Regions from separate parts of the Nocardioides sp. NPDC101246 genome, predicted to be linked through region 2. Evidence: riboswitches for the same ligand, from Rfam matches in the RefSeq annotation. Region 2 holds a riboswitch; each other region holds the start of a gene.

Region 1 (2,194 bases), on a different contig from region 2:
GCCTCACCGGCACGCCCGAACGCCCACCCGGCCAGGCCGGTGGTGTTGGAGTTGGCGATGTTGCCGGTCGCCGCCTTGAACGACCCGTCCTTCGCCTGGGTCTCCTTCAGCCACTCCACGCCTGCCTCGACGGCCTTCTCCGCCTCCGGCGAGGCCACGCCGGAGAGGGCGATCAGCGCGAACGCGGTGGCGTCGGCGTCCGGGACGGCCTTCGGGTCGGCGTCGCAGGTCTGGTCGGCAGCGGTGGGGTCGGCCGCGAAGGTGACCCGGAACCACCCCTCCTCGCACTGCTGCCCGGCCAGGAACTCCGTCGCGGCCGCGGCCTTCTTGCTCTCGGCGTTGTTCAGTGCCCACACGGCGTACGACTGTCCGATGGTGTTGGAGTAGTCGGCCGCCTCCTTGTTCTTGGGGTCGAGCTTGTCGGCGATGCGGCCGTTGGCGGCGACCGTGCCCTCGAGCTGCTTCAGCAGACCGGGGTCGGAGGCGTCCACGTTCTGCTGGAGGACCAGCGCCTTCGCGGTGGACCCGGCCGAGGTGACGGTGCCGAACCCGGGTGAGGTGTAGGCCTTCTTGTTGGCCATCACGGCCGAGGCGATCGTGGAGAGCTCCTCGTCGTAGCCGCCGACCTCTGCCAGCGCGATCCCGATGTCGGCGCTGAGCCCGAAGTCGTCGGTGCCGTACTGCGCGTTGTGGGCCACACCCTCCGGCGCCTGGGCCACGAGCCAGTCGGCCACCGAGGTCGACACCTTGGCGTCGTAGGTGGACTTCTCCCCCTCCTCGATGGCTTTCTCGCCACAGCCGGCGAGCGAGGTGAGGGCGAGAGCGGCGGCGATGCCACCGAGGACGGTCTTCTTCATGGTTCCTTCCGCGCTGTTCGTCGGGAAGGCCCAGGGCCGACCCGCTGCTTTCCACGACAGCGTCAGGTCAGTACGCGTCCGTCGGCAGGTGCTCCGGCTCACTCGGGTCGCGGTCGGCGTCCCGGGCCTACGGTTGCGGGTCAGCGCCGGGATTCGACCGGCTTCCCCCACCACGGCGTGTGTTGATTGAGGCTCTGCTTGTTTCGGGGCAATCCTATGCCTGGCGAGCGCCTCTTGCGGGATCGCCGACGAGCAGTCACTCTGTCCCCATGCGCCACAGGATTCTCGGCCTTGTCGCACTATCGATCTCGGCCACCCTTCTCGCTCTCTGCCCGACCACGACGGCGGTCGCGCAACCGGCTCGGACCTCGGTCACGTACGCAGATCTGGTCGCCATGTTCGGCGACAGGGTCGGCGACAGGAAGACCGTCGAGACCGGGCTGCCGACCCTCAACCGCGCCATGTCAGACGCCCGGATCACGACCCCCTACCGGCAGGCGGCCTACCTGACCACGCTTGCCCACGAGAGCTCCTTCCACCACGACGCCAAGGGCCGCGACAAGCGGAAGTACGCCGGCCGTGGCTACATCCAGCTGACTGGCGAGGCCAACTACACCGACGCCGGCGCCTACCTCGGGATCGACCTGCGCCGCCGCCCGGAGCTGGCCAGGTCGCTGGACCACAGCGCGCCGATCTCGCGGTGGTACTGGACCGTCGCCCGCGACATCAACCCGCTCGCCGACGTCCTCGACATGGGTGCGGTCAACGCGGCGATCGGGTATCCGTACAACAAGGAGGAGGACACCGAGCGCTGCCGCGACTTCAAGGCCGCGCTGAAGCACCTCAACGGGTCGGTGCCCAAGGGGATCGACTGCACCCGCCCGAAGAAGGCGAGCAGCCAGGACCGCACCCCGGACGCGTCCTAGCAGACGTACGTCACTTCTTCGTGCGCTTGTCGCTGACCGCGATCGCCGAGGTGCCCTCGTCCTTGAGCTCGAAGAGGTCAATCGCCTTGATCAGCTTGGTCCAGGTGGCGTACCCGTAGTTGCGCGGGTCCTCGGAGGACTGGTTGCGGATGCGCGAGACGACCGTGCCGACCAGGGCCCAGCCGTCGTCGTCGGCGGCCGCCGCGATGGAGTTGCGCAGCAGCTGGATCAGCCGGGCGTTGCGCTTCAGGAGTTGTCCCGAAGTCGCCGAGGAGGACGGCTTGCGGGCGGGCGTGGCACCGGCCTCGGTGTCAGCCTCGGTCTCCTCCTCGGAGCCGCCGAGCTTCTCCACCACGGTGAACCGGGTGCAGGCGCTCTTGAACGGCGCCGGCGTCTTCTCCCGGCCGTAGC
Region 2 (2,194 bases):
TCGGCGATCTTGAGCAGCCCGGGCGCGGTGAGCCGGACCTTGCCGACCAGGGCGCGCGCGGTGGAGACCCGCGAGGTCAGGTCGCGCTCGGCGGCCAGATAGCGCTCGACGAACCCGGGAGCGTCCAGGTCGAAGGCCATCCGGCGGCGTACGACCTCGGCGCGCAGCGCCGGATCCCGGGGCGCGGCGACCTCGACGGTGAGCCCGAAGCGGTCCAGCAGCTGCGGGCGCAGCTCGCCCTCCTCGGGGTTCATGGTGCCGATCAGCACGAACCGGGCGGCGTGCTCGACCGAGACGCCGTCGCGCTCGACGCTGACCCGGCCCATCGCCGCCGCGTCCAGCAGCAGGTCGACGAGGTGGTCGTGGAGCAGGTTGACCTCGTCGACGTAGAGCAGGCCGCGGTGGGCCCGCGCAAGCAGCCCCGGCTCGAACTCGACCGCGCCGCGCGACAGCGCGCTCTCCAGATGGAGCGAGCCGACGACGCGGTCCTCGGTGGCCCCCACCGGGAGCTCGACCAGCCGCACCGGCCGGCTCTCCACGACGGCGGCGGACCCGAAGGGACCGTCCGGCGACTCCGCGGAGGGGTCGGCGGGGTCGATCGAGAACCGGTCCCCGGCGTAGACCGAGATCGAGGGCAGCACGGCCGCCAGACCGCGTACGGCCGTCGACTTCGCGGTCCCCTTCTCGCCACGGACCAGGACCCCGCCGATCTCCGGGGAGATGGTGGTGAGCACGAGCGCGAGGCCCATGTCGTCGAGGTCGTCCGCCTGGCAGCCGAGGACGGCAGAAAATGGGTAGTGCACCGGCATGAGAGGCTCCCGCTCCCTATCGCGTTGATTGGATGGACGCGAGGCCGGTCTTCGGACTTGTCGAGTCCCCGTGATGGGGCTCGATTCACCGCAGCGGGCCTGTGCCGGATTCCCACCGGCTTCCCAGATTCTCCCCAGTCGGGGCACCTCGCGCCTGTGCGGTCACTGTAGCGTCTGGCCTCATGATCGTCGTGGTGGGCATCGGTGCCGGAGGTTGGGACGAGATTCCCGTACGTCACCAGCAGCTGATCCGGGAGTCGGCCGTCCTCCTCGGCGGCAAGCGTCATCTCGACCTCGTCCCGGATGTCCCCGGCCAGCGGCGCGAGCCCTGGCCGTCGCCGCTGCGCGAGGGGCTCCCGGCACTGCTCGACGGCATCGGGGATGCGGTCGCCTTGGCTTCGGGGGACCCGCTGGTCTCCGGCATCGGCACGACGCTGATCGACCTGCTCGGCGCAGCGAACGTACGCATCGAGCCGGCCGTCTCCTCCGTCGCCCTCGCCCGCGCCCGGATGGGTTGGGCGGCCGAGACGTGCGTGGTCGTCAGCCTCGTCGGCCGCGAGGTGTCACTGATCGCGCGCGAGCTCGCACCCGGCCGCCGGATCCTGGCACTCTCCTCGGACGGGTCGACTCCTGCCTCGATCGCGAACCTCCTGGTCGGGGCCGGTTTCGGGGCCTCGACGATGACCGTCCTGGGCGAGCTCGGCGCGGAGACCGAGAGCGCACGGACCGCGACCGCCTCCGCGTGGGACGCGGAGTCGCCGCGGCTCAACATCGTGGCGATCGAGTGCGTCGGCGCACCCCTCCTCGGCTGGGCCGCCGGCCTTCCCGACGACGCGTTCGAGAACGACGGCCAGCTGACCAAGCGCGACCTGCGGGCCTCGGCCCTGGCCCGCCTGACCCCCACCGCCGGCGCGCACCTGTGGGACGTCGGCGCCGGTGCCGGCTCGGTCGGTATCGAGTGGATGCGGGCGCACCCGTCCTGCACCACGACCGCGGTCGAGGCCTCCCCCGAGCGCGCCGCCCGGATCGCCCGCAACGCGACCCGCCTCGGCGTACCCGGCCTGGCCGTCGTCCAGGGCCGCGCCCCCGATGCGTTGCGCGATCTCCCGGAGCCCGACGCGATCTTCATCGGCGGCGGCGCCACCCGACCAGGAGTGCTCGACACATGTCTCGCTGCCCTCCGCCTCGGTGGCCGGCTCGTCGTCCACGGCGTCACCCTGGAGACCGAGCAACTCCTGGCCGCTGCCTATCAGCAGCATGGCGGTGAGCTCACCCGGATCTCGGTCGAGACCTCAGCCCCGATCGGCACGTTCACCGGCTGGGTCCCCGCACGGGCTGTGACGCAGTGGTCCTTCGTCGTCCCCACCGACAGCGCCAACGGGTGA
Region 3 (2,194 bases), on a different contig from region 2:
CGTACGTCGGCCGAGTGGTCGCCCGCGTCGCCCGAGATGGCGCGTACGTCGCCCGAGTGGTCGCCCGCGTCGCCCGAGGCGTCGCCCGCGTCGGCCGAGACGTCACCCGCGTCGCCCGAGCCGTCACCCGCGTCGCCCGAGCCGTCACGGCCGCGCCAAGTCGGCCGACCGGGCTGACGCTTCGGCCGACCGGAGTGACGGCTCGGCTGGATGGGGTTGCGTGTGTGCGATGTCATAGGCCGAGGGCGGCGAGCTGCTCGGCGACGTTCTCGACGGCGTAGACGGTGCGGATCGACGGGTTGAGCTCGGCGCCGGAGAGAGTCACGAAGCGGTCGTTCTTCACCGCCTCCATCTGCGCGGTGACCGGGTTGGCCTTCAGGTAGTCGATCTTCGCGCGGGCGGTCTCGGCGGTCTGGCTCTTGCGGGTCAGGTCGCCGAGGACGATGACGTCGGGGTTGCGCTCGGCGACGGTCTCCCAGTTGATCTGCGGCCACTCGTCGGTGGTGTCGTCGAAGACGTTCTCCACGCCGAGGGTGCGGCCGATGATCCCGGGGCCGCCGCAGCAGCCGGCGAGGTAGGGCGACTCGGAGTTGGCGAACCAGTACATCGCGCTGACGTCGTGGTCCGGCGCCTCGGTCCGGGCCGTCTCCAGTCGCCGGGACAGGTCGGCGACGAGCTCCTCGCCCCGCTCGGGGACACCGAAGATCCGCGCCAGGTCGGTGATCTCGCCGAAGATCGTCTCGATCTCGAGGGCGCCGTGGCGGGTGCCGTCGTCGTCGCCCTCGTTGTCCTTGAGGCACTCGGCGGGGGAGAGGTAGGAGCCCACGCCGAGCTTCTCCAGGTCCTCGGGTGTGGTCACCCCGCCCTCGCCCAGCGTGCTGGCGAAGGAGGCCGTGACGAAGTCCGGCTCGGCCTCCAGGACGCGCTCGTAGGAGGGCGCGTTCTCGGCCAGCCGGGGTACGTCCTCGTTGGCCGCGGCCAGCGAGTCGAGCACCGGGTCGGTCCAGGTCGCGGAGCCGGCGATCCGATCGGCCAGGCCGAGCGAGAGCAGGATCTCGGTGGAGCCCTGGTTGAGCGAGACGACGCGCTCGGGCGGTGCCTCGAGGGTGATCTCGCGGCCGCAGTTGGTCAGGGTGACCGGGAAGCCGGCGGCGCCCGCGGCCTGCTGCGTGTCGGAGGGCTGGTCGGAGGCGCAGCCGGCCAGCGTCGAGCCGAGCACCAGGACGGTGCTCGCGGTGAGAGTTCGGATGGTGCGGGAGGGGTGCACGTCGGTCCTCGAGCGGGTCGCGGGCTGGTGCGCGTCGCCCGTGCTGACCGGCAGCGGTGTGCTGCAGGGCCAGCAGGTCTTCGGACTCGGGATCGACCGGCGCGAGACGCCTTCCCAGGCCCGAGGGCCCAGTGGCACAGTGTCCCGTCCGTCACCCACACCGCTGCGCGTCAGTCCCGGACTCTCACCGGGTTCCCGTGCCGGGACTGCGTCCCGAGCGGCTGGCCAGATGACCGTAGCAGGCGGGCCCTCAGCGCTCGCGATGGGCGCTGAGCCCGTCCTCCCCGGGTGCGACCGAGTCGTGGAGCCTGATCGTGTGGTCGTAGTGCTCCTCGGCCATCGGCAGGTAGTCGATCCGCGGCTCCGTCATCACGCCCTCGAGACGTACGCTCAGGTCGGCCTCGATCCGTGCCATGACCTGCGGGTTCATGGTGTCGGCGTCGGTGATCAGGTGCGGCCGCAACGGGTCCATCCCGGTGTACCAGAACGTGCCGTGCAGCAGCGGCCACAAGACGTCCTCGATGTCGCCGCTGATCCCACGCGGGCCGAGGGTCGCGGCCCGGTCCCCGGCGGTGACGACGGTCAGCGCGCGCTTGCCGACCAGGCCGCCCTTGCCGTACTTGAGCGGCTTGCCGGTCTCCGGATCCGGTACGTCGAAGGCGAACCCCGACTCGAAGACCCGGTCGATCCAGCCCTTGAGGATGGCGGGCACCGAATACCACCACAGCGGGAACTGCACGACCAGCAGATCGGCCTCCCGCAACCGGTCCTGGTGGTGGCGTACGTCAGCCTCTCCCCGCTCCACCAGAAGTGGATTGAAACCTTCTCGATAGAGGTCGATCTCGTCGACGCTCCAACCGGCCGCGCCGAGCGCGTTCATGCCGACCTCGCGCAGCCGTCCGTTGAGTGATGCCGCGTGCGGATGTG

What was found. A riboswitch is a leader RNA that binds a small molecule or an ion and turns the genes downstream of it on or off. The one in region 2 is predicted to bind cobalamin.
Region 1: another riboswitch for cobalamin. It lies ahead of ACIRON_RS27625 (prenyltransferase/squalene oxidase repeat-containing protein); the one in region 2 lies ahead of ACIRON_RS09815 (VWA domain-containing protein).
Region 3: another riboswitch for cobalamin. It lies ahead of ACIRON_RS12200 (ABC transporter substrate-binding protein); the one in region 2 lies ahead of ACIRON_RS09815 (VWA domain-containing protein).

What each region holds. Positions count from the first base shown of each region.
Region 1 covers NZ_JBIWNX010000020.1:42,973-45,166, reverse strand. The annotation lists gene ACIRON_RS27625 (prenyltransferase/squalene oxidase repeat-containing protein) at 1-857, opposite strand, end outside; cobalamin riboswitch at 923-1,047, opposite strand; gene ACIRON_RS27620 (glycoside hydrolase family 19 protein) at 1,127-1,783, shown strand; gene ACIRON_RS27615 (NYN domain-containing protein) at 1,794-2,194, opposite strand, start outside.
Region 2 covers NZ_JBIWNX010000004.1:423,597-425,790, reverse strand. The annotation lists gene ACIRON_RS09815 (VWA domain-containing protein) at 1-809, opposite strand, end outside; cobalamin riboswitch at 834-975, opposite strand; gene cbiE (precorrin-6y C5,15-methyltransferase (decarboxylating) subunit CbiE) at 992-2,194, shown strand.
Region 3 covers NZ_JBIWNX010000006.1:10,491-12,684, reverse strand. The annotation lists gene ACIRON_RS12205 (FecCD family ABC transporter permease) at 1-236, opposite strand, end outside; gene ACIRON_RS12200 (ABC transporter substrate-binding protein) at 233-1,267, opposite strand; cobalamin riboswitch at 1,321-1,508, opposite strand; gene ACIRON_RS12195 (NAD(P)H-dependent oxidoreductase) at 1,518-2,194, opposite strand, start outside.